DNA from 4 places in the Paenibacillus filicis genome. Region 1 is predicted to be linked to each of the others. Evidence: riboswitches for the same ligand, from Rfam matches in the RefSeq annotation. Region 1 holds a riboswitch; each other region holds the start of a gene.
The links. A riboswitch is a leader RNA that binds a small molecule or an ion and turns the genes downstream of it on or off. The one in region 1 is predicted to bind cyclic di-AMP.
Positions count from the first base shown of each region.

Region 2: another riboswitch for cyclic di-AMP. It lies ahead of WMW72_RS23935 (stalk domain-containing protein); the one in region 1 lies ahead of WMW72_RS33695 (hypothetical protein).
Region 3: another riboswitch for cyclic di-AMP. It lies ahead of WMW72_RS34660 (ubiquitin-like domain-containing protein); the one in region 1 lies ahead of WMW72_RS33695 (hypothetical protein).
Region 4: another riboswitch for cyclic di-AMP. It lies ahead of WMW72_RS09785 (C40 family peptidase); the one in region 1 lies ahead of WMW72_RS33695 (hypothetical protein).

Region 1 covers NZ_JBBPCC010000036.1:42,902-46,108, forward strand. Annotated here, with positions in the region: gene kdpA (potassium-transporting ATPase subunit KdpA) at 1-698, opposite strand, end outside; gene kdpF (K(+)-transporting ATPase subunit F) at 727-804, opposite strand; gene WMW72_RS33695 (hypothetical protein) at 942-1,352, opposite strand; cyclic di-AMP (ydaO/yuaA leader) riboswitch at 1,476-1,642, opposite strand; cyclic di-AMP (ydaO/yuaA leader) riboswitch at 1,812-2,001, opposite strand; gene WMW72_RS33700 (nucleoside hydrolase) at 2,639-3,207, opposite strand, start outside.
Region 2 covers NZ_JBBPCC010000017.1:172,299-175,505, reverse strand. Annotated here, with positions in the region: gene WMW72_RS23940 (polysaccharide deacetylase family protein) at 1-131, opposite strand, end outside; gene WMW72_RS23935 (stalk domain-containing protein) at 321-1,154, opposite strand; cyclic di-AMP (ydaO/yuaA leader) riboswitch at 1,157-1,320, opposite strand; gene WMW72_RS23930 (DUF6483 family protein) at 1,469-2,164, shown strand; purine riboswitch at 2,295-2,396, shown strand; gene purE (5-(carboxyamino)imidazole ribonucleotide mutase) at 2,568-3,053, shown strand; gene purK (5-(carboxyamino)imidazole ribonucleotide synthase) at 3,050-3,207, shown strand, end outside.
Region 3 covers NZ_JBBPCC010000041.1:16,824-20,030, reverse strand. Annotated here, with positions in the region: gene WMW72_RS34670 (HD domain-containing protein) at 1-316, shown strand, start outside; gene WMW72_RS34665 (TatD family hydrolase) at 376-1,143, shown strand; cyclic di-AMP (ydaO/yuaA leader) riboswitch at 1,382-1,562, shown strand; gene WMW72_RS34660 (ubiquitin-like domain-containing protein) at 1,838-2,977, shown strand; gene rnmV (ribonuclease M5) at 3,087-3,207, shown strand, end outside.
Region 4 covers NZ_JBBPCC010000005.1:80,474-83,680, reverse strand. Annotated here, with positions in the region: gene WMW72_RS09795 (HAD family hydrolase) at 1-306, shown strand, start outside; gene WMW72_RS09790 (acyltransferase family protein) at 456-1,673, shown strand; cyclic di-AMP (ydaO/yuaA leader) riboswitch at 1,826-1,968, shown strand; gene WMW72_RS09785 (C40 family peptidase) at 1,969-2,826, shown strand; gene WMW72_RS09780 (helix-turn-helix domain-containing protein) at 2,993-3,207, opposite strand, start outside.

The sequences.
Region 1 (3,207 bases):
CCGCCCCCGTTGGTCCCCAGATGCTTGATCGATTCGAGCGCCGCTACCGGGCCGATCGCAATCTGCTGCGGCCCTTCCACCCCGTTCACGGTGATCGTTGGCTGCAGCGTCTGTGGTACCTGAAGCCCGACGAGCACCAGCGTGGTGACAAAAGCAAACGGCAGAAATACCCGCGTATGCGCCTTGACGAAATCCTCGAAGAAATTGCCGATCGTCTCACCCTTGCTCGTGATGGCTCGGATGAAGGCTATCGCCACGCACAGCCCCGTAGCAGCTGAGGTAAACATCATCATCGTAATAAAAGCCATCTGCGAGAAATACGAGAGGCCAGTCTCACCGCTGTAATGCTGGAGATTCGTATTGGTCATGAAGCTGATGACCGTATTGAATGTCAGCGTCTGCTCCATATTATCGATGCCGCTCGGGTTAAACGGCAGAAACTTCTGCAGTCGAAGCATGAGGTAGCCGGTCGCTACCAGGACGATGTTCGTCAGAATAAAGCTTAGCGCGTAGGTTTTCCAGGTCATGCCCCGGCGCTGCTTCAGCCCGATCAGTGCGTATATCGGCCTCTCCGCCCAGGCAAACCAGCGATCTGTGCCGTTCGCCTCGCCCCGGAACACCTGGTACAGGTAGGTGCCGAGCGGCTTCACCAGCAGCAGCAGGATCAGGATAACAACGGCTATTTGTACAATGCCCATAACTTCTTAGACCCTCCTTGTCAGCAACCTAGAATTTCTCCGGATTGACCAGCACATAGACGAGATAAATAAAGATAAACACCGTACATACACCAACCACGATCATTTGTTATCTCCCTCCGGTTCACGGTTTACGCTTCCGCACCAGGCTAGGAAGCCTGCGAATAAGACATACGCTCCGGCCAGAAGCAGCACCATACCTAGATCCAGCATCCAAATCCCTCCTCATGGTCAGCCTTCTGCCTAATCGTCCATGGATGCAATTAAAAAGCTAACGTCCTGACTGGACGTATGAATGATATTGCGGGCCCCCAGATTTCTGTACATCAGCCTCGGACTGCTCGAATGGGTGATGATCGTGATGGGCTTTGTCGTCCATTTGCTGCAGATCTGCAGATAGCGGCAGCACAGCGTCACGCTATTTTCAAATAAAAAGACTTGACCTACCGGGAACTCCGGCATGATCCAGGTAACCTCATTTTTAGTATCCACGAGGTGGGAAATTTTCACTCCGATTCTAGTAACCCTCTCTTGTTCCACTCGATTGTTCACGATCGCTGCGCACGGAATCTGCCGGGCCAGCAATTGACTAATGAACAGCTCCCCTGCTTTGTTCGGTGCGGATACCAAGATCCATTCCCGCTGATGTACCACGGATTCTCCTCCTATTGATTGAGAAAGAGAAGGCAACAAAAAAGAAGCCGGCAGGAAGAAAAGAACTCTTCCCGCGGCTTCTTCAGGCACAGCCAAATAGACCGTGTCTTGCCCACGACAATCGTTGCCTCTCTCCAAACGCTTACGAGGTTAGCTGACGGATTCGGGCGTGAGAGTCGCCCTACCCGGGAACAGCCTGGCTGTTCCGGGATTCACCCCATGAAGCTGCGATGGCAGCTTCGTTGGTTCCCCCGTTCCTTTTCCATTCAAGGACTCAGCGAATCAGATGCATGTCATTCGTTTTGTAAATCATTGGCTTCTGTTTCATAAAAAGACAAGTAAAAACCACAGAGGCTTAAGCCCTGTGGTCGATAGGTTCGATCACAAGCTTCATCATCCTCTCTCCATTAAGCACCATTCGCATGTCAGAACAAGTCAAGACGGTCCTTCGATACCAAGATGGCTGCCTACCAACGCTTACGGGGTTAGCTGACGGATTCGGGCGGTGAGAGTCGCCCTACTCGGAGCCGCTTCCTGCCCCAAGATTCACCCCATGCCCTGCGCGCAGCGGCTCTCACACCGCTTCGGCCTGGCTGTATTGGTTCCCCCGCTTTCCCGGTTAGCCCAGGAAACTCAGCGATTCAACATGGAAACTTTGTTTGATTCATGAGTTGTATCATACGCTTGCCGGTTGGTCCTGTAAAGAAAGACCATCCGTCAAATCCCGTTCAATCCGCCATAATCCGGAAGTAATTCATCTTCGATCTCCATATTGCTGCATCTTACTCCCGATTTTACTGTTTATCTCGAAAATCACGAAAATAGAAGCTTAGCCTAGAAAAGGTGGAGATAACCGAAGCGTCTGTCCATTGAAGTCGGTTTCACGTGGATTTCCGGTTCAAATCATACAAATCTAACCATTTATCGGGTTTTATTTTGCAATAGTTCGGGCGAATGGGGTAACCGCGATAGCTAACCTCGTAAGCACAGGTTTCAGCCGCCAACAACTATTTACTAATCCCGGTTGCACGAGACGAAGATTGAGGATGCCGGAATGGCGGCCATGACCTCTGATTTCGTAATTTTTATAGATGAAGAGGCGCCTCATGTAAAAAAAGACCTTCCAAAAGTGTTCCGCCTGACAAATTGGATCTGCTTAGAAGAAAGGGACTCTTTTCATATGGCGTGACAAAGGTCGTTTCAGACGCATACATGCCTGATTACAAACAGGCTAAGGGAGCATTTCTGCTCCCCTTCCATGCCTTCTGCATAGCTATAGACGCTGTTTAAAGAAATACGGACAATAATTTATTCACGGCATACTCGGCCTCGACATCTATACACACCTGTACAGGACTTCCTACCAAAGCATTACGCCGTAAATCCGCCACGGTCATCCCCTGACAAATCTCACTTTGGCATTCCACTTTAATCTTCATCTGTTGGGTTTTGACCACACCTGGCTCTAGGGCCACCAGCATCGTTAATGGATCATGCAGCGGGGCAGCTCCCATCCAATAATTCGAGGTGTGATAGAAGTCAAAGTAAAACTGTAAGGATTCGTTGATAAATTCGACGATATCCTTGTTCTCTTCTTGGCAATGCTCCTGCAGATAGTTCAGATGCTGCTGGGTAATCAGCGTTTTCATCGTAACATCTAGGCCCACCATGGTGATCGGTAACCCCGAGCTAAACACGATGTCCGCGGCCTCGGGATCGCCCCATATATTCGCCTCCGACACGGGGGTTACATTACCCGGGACATGAACAGCTCCACCCATGACATATACATGCTTAATTTTTTGAGCCAACGTTGCATCCTTCTGAAGCGCCTGGGCTAAGTTGGTTAATCTTC
Region 2 (3,207 bases), on a different contig from region 1:
GTCAAGGCGATCAGCTTCTGATCGGTTTGGACATTCCATACGACCTCATCACGGCTTGGAACGGCAGCAGCTGGAAATTGGGGAATCAGCAGCAGGCCAGCCAGCAGCAGAAGTGTTGTTTTCCGGATCATGACCAAGCCTCCTCCGCTGTAAATTCAGTTATAGTGTCCGAAAAAAGGCGGGAGGCTATGCGGCCTAAAAGCTGGGTAATCCCGATGGAAGAAAAGGATAAGAGTGTGGAAGGTATTCCAGAGAAAAGCGGGGGTTAGTCGCGGCCTATAAAGAAAATAGCAAAAACAGCAGTCCGAAGACTGCTGCTGCTACGAGCCGAGAATATATACTTTCACTTGCTGAATCCCGAATGACTTCACTTGCTCACGGCTCTGCGGGAGGAAGATATCGATCTTATTGCCCTTGATCGCTCCACCGGTATCGCTGGCTACGGCATACATGCCTCCGGCAGGAAGTCCGTCATGTGTGTAGCCTTCCACGTAAACTCTCGATCCGAGTGGAATCACAGAAGGGTCTACGGCGATCGTGCCAAGCTGCAGCTGGTTGCCCATATAATCGAGTGTGTACCCGCCGTTCTCTGCGGGGCTGGCGCTATAGGCAGAGGCTCTGGCCTCAATGACTTTGGAGTAACTCTTGGCGATGGCCTGGGGACGATACCAGGCCGGTGCATGATACTGGCCGTCTGTCGACATAATCGCGATGCGATTGGCCGAATCCCATTGGGTCTTGGAGCCGAACGTATCGGCAATCAGACGGAAAGGAACGTATACACGGCCGTCTACGATCCGGGCAGGCGCATCCAGAGAAGCAGGCTGCTCATTCACCTTGGCCTCAGTTTCTCCTGTCGTTAGGGTCAGCTTCTGCTCCGAATTGCCGATGGTGATGGCAATCTGGTTGCCTACCTTCTGCCATTGCAGATCATAGCCTAGCTTGTCAGCCATGACTCTAGCAGGAACTTGAAGCTTGGAAGTGGCATCCACAATCGGCTGAATATCACCAAACTGCATGAGCTGATCGTTAACCTGCACCTTAATGTCCGTCTCCTGATGGAAAAACTGGGCATTCGCAGGCTTAGACGCCGTCATTCCCGCGGGCAGCAGGAACAGACCTGCCAGCAGGATGCATTTGAAAATCTTATTCAATTGATTCCCTCCTGTCGGGCCTCCGAGGTTAGTTGTCGGGTTCGGGAAGAGGATTTTCCCTAAGCGCGATTCGGCAGGCATGGCTGCTGGAATCGTCTATTCACCCCATGTGATGCGTCCCCCGTACGTTCAGATAACAAACTGTTCGATTCGGCTTTTAAGACTTTACCATAACCTGCTTAAAGCGTTCAATGCATAAATTCATCCAGTCCATGCCAGGTTTTTCCTTCAGCTGAGAGGATATCCGTAAAAATACCGCCGTGTGGCGGCAGAATGGTACAATGTAAGTTATAGAAAAGCAGGGAGGCAGAGTCATGTATCAGCGCGACTATATCATGCGGCTTATCGAACAGACGGCCAAAATCATCGGACAAGTCATCAACAAGCGAGGCCAGGCGCTTCAGGAGCGGCTGGAGATTATCAATCAGGCGATGAAACGCCTCGTCGGACTCGACTCTAGACTGCTGCAGGCGCTGGCGGTTCGCGATCTGCTGGAGCTAATCTCCCAGGGAGGCAGGCCGGATATCGGCAAAGCGCTTGCGTTGAGCGACATGATGATCGCCCGTGGCCGGATGCTGAAGGAAGAACAACACGGGGAGCAGGCTGCACGTGAATCCATCCGGTGGGCGGAGCTGCTTCTGCTGGTAAGGGCAGACGAAGAAGACTCGGCAATGCTGAAGGAAATCGACGAGCGGATCGAAGCCGCGCTGGAGCTGGCCGGGAGAAGTCCGATGGGCACTGAGCTGCTGGAGCTGCTTATCCCTTATTATGAAGAAACAGGCCGGCTATCCAAGGCGGAGGATGCTCTCTTTCACCGCTTGGCTGTGAAAGACGGAGACGAGCCCTCTGATTCGTGGCTGGTCATTCTAGAGAACGGCTTGCTTATGTATGAGCGGTGGACCCTGCTGAGCGAGCCGGTGCTGACGGCGGGAGGGCTATCCGCCCCAGAAGTCGCCCAAAGTCAAAAAGAACTCATTGAAATGAAAAATGCGACTGTTAATAAGCGGTAAATCTACCCAATAACAAGGTTTAAAGGCGAACTATTTTTATGGAATAAATATTGAATGTTCGGGTTTTAGAGTTGACATGATGTGTCAATCCCTGCTAAACTGAGAGAGTGAAAAGATTGGTAAGCAGGGTCATTTATAAGTTGAATAGTCTCGTATAAAGTCGGGGATACGGCCCGAAAGTCTCTACCCGAAAACCTTAAATTTTTGGACTACGAGTAAGCGTCAATGAGAGGTCGGCACGCTCTGTGCTTGGCCTTAACTTGTGCTTAAGGGTATTTCTTGTCGTCCTTCCGACAGCTGGCCGTTACTTGGCTTCAGTTGTCTCAAGGGCGTTTTTTCATGAATAGAGCATATAGCTCATCAAGCAGCCGCCCGGAATCGAAGGGTGCAAACGGAGGTTATCATGTCAGTGCAAGTTGGTGTCATTATGGGAAGCCAGTCCGATTGGGACACGATGAAGCATGCGTGCGACATACTGGACGAACTCGGCATCGCCTATGAGAAGCGGGTTGTATCCGCTCACCGTACGCCCGATCTGATGTTTGAATATGCGGAATCCGCCATCGGTCGCGGATTAAAGCTGATTATCGCCGGAGCCGGCGGTGCCGCTCATTTGCCGGGTATGGTTGCGGCGAAGACGGTACTGCCGGTCATTGGCGTGCCTGTAAAGTCTTCTACAATGAGTGGGCTTGATTCACTCTATTCCATTGTACAGATGCCGGGCGGCGTGCCGGTGGGCACGATGTCGATCGGTCAGGCCGGAGCGACCAATGCGGGGCTGTACGCCGCTCAGGTGCTGGCAGCCTTCGATCCCGAGCTGCAGCAGAAGCTCGTGAAGCGCCGTGAGAAGCTCGCGCAAACCGTTATAGAGAAGAGCGTGCTGGAATGAGACCGGATACGCAGCGGGAAGCAAGGGCTTACGATCCCTCCAAAGTGATCGCGCCCGGCGGAACGATCGGTGTGCTGGGCGGCGGCCAGCTCGGCCGGATGCTGGCCTTGGCCGGACGGGCTATGGGCTACCGCTTTGCCACACTCGATCCGAC
Region 3 (3,207 bases), on a different contig from region 1:
GCTCGATGCAAGTATGCTGGAGCAGCTGCGAGAGCAGCTGGCAGCACTGGGTATAGACCCCGTCTACTACCTCGAGGTGGATTTCCCGTCCGATCAGTCCTATGATATATACCGGCCGGGCGAGCATGATGAGAAGCTTCCCATCCTGCTGCTCGATTCCAACGAACAGCTGACGGAAATATCGCGCAAATCCGAGATTGTCCGCTCCATAAGCGGCATCCAGATGGGAAAATACCACCTGTATTACCCAAGGGATCTGCTGGTGAAACATCTTCCGGAGCTGGATCCGGGCTTGCGGCGACTGTTTGCCTTGTAGCTGTTTCAGTTCCTTCTATATATTAAGAGAAAACGGACAAGCCAAAGGAGAATTATGCTATGCTGATCGACACGCACGCCCACCTCAATGCGCCCCAATTCGATGAAGACCGACACGAAGTGATTGCCCGTGCGAGGGACAACGGAATTGGTCGAATTGTGAATGTAGGCTTTAACCGCGAAACCATCCCTACTTCACTGGCGCTTGCGGAGCAGTATGACTTTATCTACTCGACGGTTGGATGGCATCCGACGGATGCGAAGGATATGACCGAAGAGGATCTGGCCTGGATCGAATCGCTGTGCAGCCATGACAAGGTTGTTGCCATCGGAGAGATCGGGCTGGATTATTATTGGGATACCTCACCGAAGGATGTCCAGGATCGCGTATTCCGCGATCAGATTCGCCTAGCCCGCAAGGTAGGTCTCCCGATTGCGATTCATAACCGCGATGCGCATCACGATGTCGTGCAGACCCTGCGGGAGGAACGAGCTTCCGAGGTCGGAGGTGTCATGCATTGCTACTCCGGTAGCTGGGAAACGGCCAAGCTGTGTCTGGATATGAATTTTTATATTTCATTCGGGGGGCCCGTGACGTTCAAAAATGCGCGCCAGCCCAAAGAGGTGCTGGAAAAGGTGCCGCTGGACCGTCTGCTGATCGAAACCGATGCCCCCTATCTGGCTCCGCATCCTTACCGGGGAAAGCGCAACGAGTCTGCTTATGTGCGTCTGGTCGCAGAGACAGCAGCGGAAATAAAAGGAATTTCCTTAGAAGAATTGGCTGAGATCACGAGTCGGAATGCGATGGAGCTTTTTAGGATTTCATAGGGCCATTTCCCCATGGAAAGCGCACCCAAAAATGAAGTTCCGAATAACGAATCAAGAAAACGAAAGGAAATTGATGCTAAGACTACGTCCGGATGAGAAATAGATGGTTTTTGTTTTGAAAAAAGCGTTTTATATGCCAGATTCGAACCAAATTCGCTCTTTTTTTCTCTGTTTGTATACTTTACAACCGAAGCCTTCGCATCGTACACTCAATAATAACTTCATATCGATCACAATATTTCCAACATCGCTGAGTTTCCGAAAGGGAAACGGGGGAACCACATCACGGCTGACCGGTTGACGGTCACGGGATGTTTTTTTAGGGGTGAATCCTTGTGTGCTGATCAAGTACACGGGGTAGGGCGACTCTCAAGTCCGAATCCGTCAGCTAACCTCGTAAGCGTCTAGAGAGAGGTAACGATTGTCGTGTGCTTATATTTCATTTGGGCCAAATGAAAAAAGTCACGGGAAGGTTCCTCTTCTCCGCTGACTTTTTTGTGTTTCCCTGTAGATGGGATAAATGTCCAAGCACTTTATAAGATGCGCCCGAAGGGGGGACGTAGCAGGCAAGTGGCGGCTCTGATGACAGCGGAAGAAAAGTTGGAAGTAGCATTCCAAACATTTACCATAGTCGCGTCAGACTCTAATCATGCATAACACTCAAAATGGCGAGGCTTTAAGGAGGACCGAACAAGTGGGAGCTGTATCACCTGAGCAAACCCATGTAAGACGATCATCCAGCATGACCTTCGCGTTGCGATGGAAGCATGGAAACTTGCGTATGATAACGATTATCACACTCCTTTCATTCGCTATGACTTTCATGTTTTTGATGATGTTACACGGTACGGCTGTCAAGCGCGTATCGCTCGTTGTGGACGGACAGGAACGCAAGTTCCAAACCCGTGAAGGGGTCCTGCAACGAATCCTGGATGAGCAAGGCATTGCGGTGTCAGATAAGGACCGGCTTTCGCACGGGCTGGACTCCTCGATTAAATCTGGAGACCGCATTACGATTACCCATACAACGCCGCTTCAGTTGACGATGGATGGGGAGACCAAGACCGTATATACGGTCAGCAAGACGGTAGGCGCTGCGCTGCAGGAGCTGAACGTGACGCTTGGCGAGCTGGATAAGGTTATCCCTGCGCCGGATAGCGAGCTTGCGACAGATAGTCCCGTCAAAGTCGTTCGTGTTAAGAAGGAACAAGGCGAGCTGCAGGAAGCGATCGCTTTCGACACGGTGAAGAAGAATGAGCCCCAGCTGCTCAAGGGCAAGGAACAAGTTGTGCAAGAGGGTCAAGAAGGTTTGAAGATCAAGAAAACCGAAAAAGTGTTTGAAGACGGCGTGCTCGTCTCGGAGCAGGTCGTAGGAGAAGCCGTACAAACGGAAAGCAAGCAGCGCATTGTCGCAGTAGGAACCAAGAGTCCCGTTGTCGCATTGTCAGCTTCCTCGCCGAATGTGGAGGAAGTAACCAAGAATGGGGTCAATTTCGGCTATAAGCAAGTGATTAAGAATGTTACGCTGACCGCGTATTCGGCAGGACCGGATTCGACGGGCAAGGATGAGAGCCATCCGCAATACGGCGTAACGTCATCAGGGGCGAAGGTAACGGAAGGTCGTACCATTGCAGTTGACCCTAAAGTAATCCCGATCGGCTGGTGGGTATATATCGACGGTCTCGGCTTCCGCCGGGCTGAGGATACCGGCAGCGCTGTGAAAGGGAATAAGATCGACGTCTACTTCCAGAGTGACAGCTATGCCGACCGCTTCGGTACTAAACGCGGGTATACGGTATACGTCATCGGGCCCAAGAAGCCGTCTGCTGACTAGGAGCACGCAATACGGGAAGACTGATGCATATAGATTAACGGATTAAGAAGAGGCGTTCTAGCACCCTCTTCTTTTTCCATGTTTATGAACGATGAGAGGAAGAACCGACTTGATCAAGGAGATTATCGTAGTGGAAGGCAAGGACGACACAGTCGCCATCAAGCGTGCTGTGGAAGCGGAGACGATCGAAACCGGAGGCTCGGCGATTAATGCGGACATCATCCGGCGGA
Region 4 (3,207 bases), on a different contig from region 1:
GACCCGTATTTCGAGCTGATCGCAGGCAGCAATCTGGATGGCACACGAGCCTCCAAGACCGAAGTCATTGCCTATGTGCTAGGGCAGCTGAGCGGGGTAGACAAGCAGGATGTAGTGATGGTCGGAGACCGCAAGCATGACATCATCGGGGCCAACAACACAGGTATTCACTCGATCGCCGTTATGTACGGGTACGGGTCTCTGGAGGAACTGCAGCCGGTTGAACCCACCTATATGGTTCACAGTACGGCAGAGCTGAGAGAAGTCCTCAGTGGCAAAGGTGAAGCCTTGGGATCAGGGCGATAACGGTTGTAACTTCAATTAATATGAGTCTTACGGACCCAAGCGACTGAATTCAAGCTGCTTGGGTTTGATTTTTTTCTGACAATTATTGCTATAGACCTATTCGTTGTGATACAATTCGTATCAAAAGATGAAGCTGGAGGTGCGACTTTTTGAAACGCTATGAGGAATTAGACTCATTAAGAGGGTTAGCTGCAATGACTGTTTTTTTTGCTCATTGTTTAGGTATGTTTGTCTTGTACAATAATCCGTCTATCCGGGGGGATTTTGTTTCATATCTGTTGAAATTTACACCACTAAGTATTTTGATATCTGGACACGAAGCGGTGATCTTATTTTTTGTGCTTAGTGGGCTTGTTTTGTCATTTCCATTTGTCACCCCAGGCAAATCACCTTCTACGCCTGTTTTTATTACGAAACGTGTACTTCGATTATACGTGCCTTATGCCGTAGCTATTATCTTTGCCATCCTATTAAGACTGCTGATCCCAACCCATCGTATTGAGGGGTTCAGCAACTGGTTTGCAGCGCACTGGCAGAGTCCAATAAGTATTAAGTTATTAATCAATCATTTACTCTTCTTGCCTAGCTATACATTTGGCGGCGGGAGATATGATATCGCTGCCTTTGATTCTGTTATTTGGACTTTGATTCAAGAGTTGCGAGTTTCCATCATATTTCCGTTGATTATGCTCATCGTTCTCAAATTAAACTGGAAAACAAACGTGTTGATCGGCCTTGGACTCTCTCTCCTATCCCACATCATGGTTATTGTTAGCAAGATAGATACTCTGCCTAAACTGCTCAATTCTTTACTCCCTTATCTGAACACGATAGAGTGGATACCCATGTTTATAATCGGAGCCTTGATAGGTAAACATTTTAAACTCATTCTTGATTTCTTTGAAAACTTGACTTCGACGAAAAAAATAATGATTTCAGTAGGTGGTATTTTATTATATACGTATCCACATTGGTTTTTTAAAGAAGTGGAATGGATACACCTGGATGTGATTAATGATTGGGTAACCCTATTGGGGGCGGGGATATTAATTTGCTTGGCACTGACGGCAAAATCCTTTTCAACCTTTCTAAGGTTAAAGCCAATCCACCACTTAGGCAAAATATCATACAGTTTTTACCTGTATCACATGATTGTATTAGTCGGTTTGTTTTTCTTGTTTCATGAAAAAATGCCGATATGGCTCATATGGGTCGGTACTTTAGTCATTTCGTGGATCATTTCAACCTTGTCTTATCGTTATATTGAAACGTTAAGCATCCATTGGGGAAAAAGGTTGTCGATGTTCCTTTTTAGAGATGGCACGAAGACGAATTTAGAATTGAATAATCGTAAGATATCCTCATAAGCCGTGTACCGATGAGGTTTAGTTGAACTTTTGCAGGAGCTTGCCTATAATAGGACTAGCATGAATAAGCCTTTTGAGCAACCGGGAAAGCATGGGTAATCCATGAGGTGGCACAGCGGATTATTTGCAGGTGTCTGCCTTGCTTGAATGCGACAATACAATGGCCGAATCCAATTCAGCAGAAGAATTGGTACGGGGGATGATTTACCTAGGGGTGAATGTCCGCGCAAGCGGACTAGGGAGCAACCTCTTCCGAATCCGTCAACTAACCTCGAAGGCTACAGGAGGAATACGTTTGAATCGTTTTTGCAAAACGCTTGTTTTTTCATGCGCATTGACAGCTGTCGGCATCGTATCGGGCTTTGGGGCCGATTCAGCCCAAGCCGCTTCTTCGGAAGTCAAGGTGCAGGTGAACGACAGTCTGGTTTCGTTTCCCGATGCGCAGCCCTTTATTGACACCGCCAATACGTTGCAGATTCCCATGCGTCTGCTGGTCGAAAATTTGGGGTACAAGCTGGATTGGAGCAAGGATGCCGATGTCATCAAAGTCACGCTGACCAGTGATCAGCAATCGATCAAGCTGCAGACCGGCAGCAAGCAAGCGGTCGTGAACGGGAAAACGGTGGATATGGATGCGCCGCCCCAGTTCAGCGAAGGCAGAGTCTATCTTCCGTTGAGATTCGTATCCGAGACCTTCGGATACCGTGTCCAGTGGGACCCTAGCAACCGCATCGCGATCATTAACCAGGACGGCCAGTATCATGCACCAGCCTGGTACAAGCCGAAGCCGGTACCGTCTGTCGTACAAACCGCGTATCAGTACCTGGGAACCCCCTACATGTATGGCGGAGAATCGACCAACGGCTTTGACTGCTCGGGGTTTGTGAACTATGTTTTTGAAAAGCAAGGCGTCTCGCTGCCTAGAACGTCCGTCGATATGTACGACAACCTGGGGCAAAGCGTAACGAATCTGCAGGAAGGCGATCTGGTCTTCTTTGCCGAGAAAAATAAAACCTCGCATGTGGGGATTTATTTGGGGAATGGCCAATTTATCTCATCCGCCTCGTCCGTCGGCGTGTCCGTCGCGAGCCTGACCAGCGGCTATTGGGGCAAGCGGTATGTAGGGGCCAAGCGAGTGTCCACCGTCTCTTAAGCCGAAGCAAGCATACGTTTCTGATCGTTTCATGGTTTTCATTCTAAATATAACCATTACGCCCGAATCCGGCTCAAGCAGCCGCAGGGCAACGGGAACCCGCCGTCAGGCGGGTTTCTTTTTACTTATCCAGCGAAGATGCAGGCTCATGACGGGACAGCCGGTATCATCCGGCGCTGCATGATCCATGCACGGCACGATATTGGCTCGGTGTGAGCCCCGCAACCCGCTTGAACGTATGGCAGAAATGCGAAATATCGTTGAAGCCGGATGCTGCCGCCACCTCGATAATAGGCAGCGCGGTCGTCTGCAGCAGCTCCTTGGCTTTGCTTAGGCGGTAGGTCACGACGAATTCGTTGATCGTCGCTCCCGTATGACGCT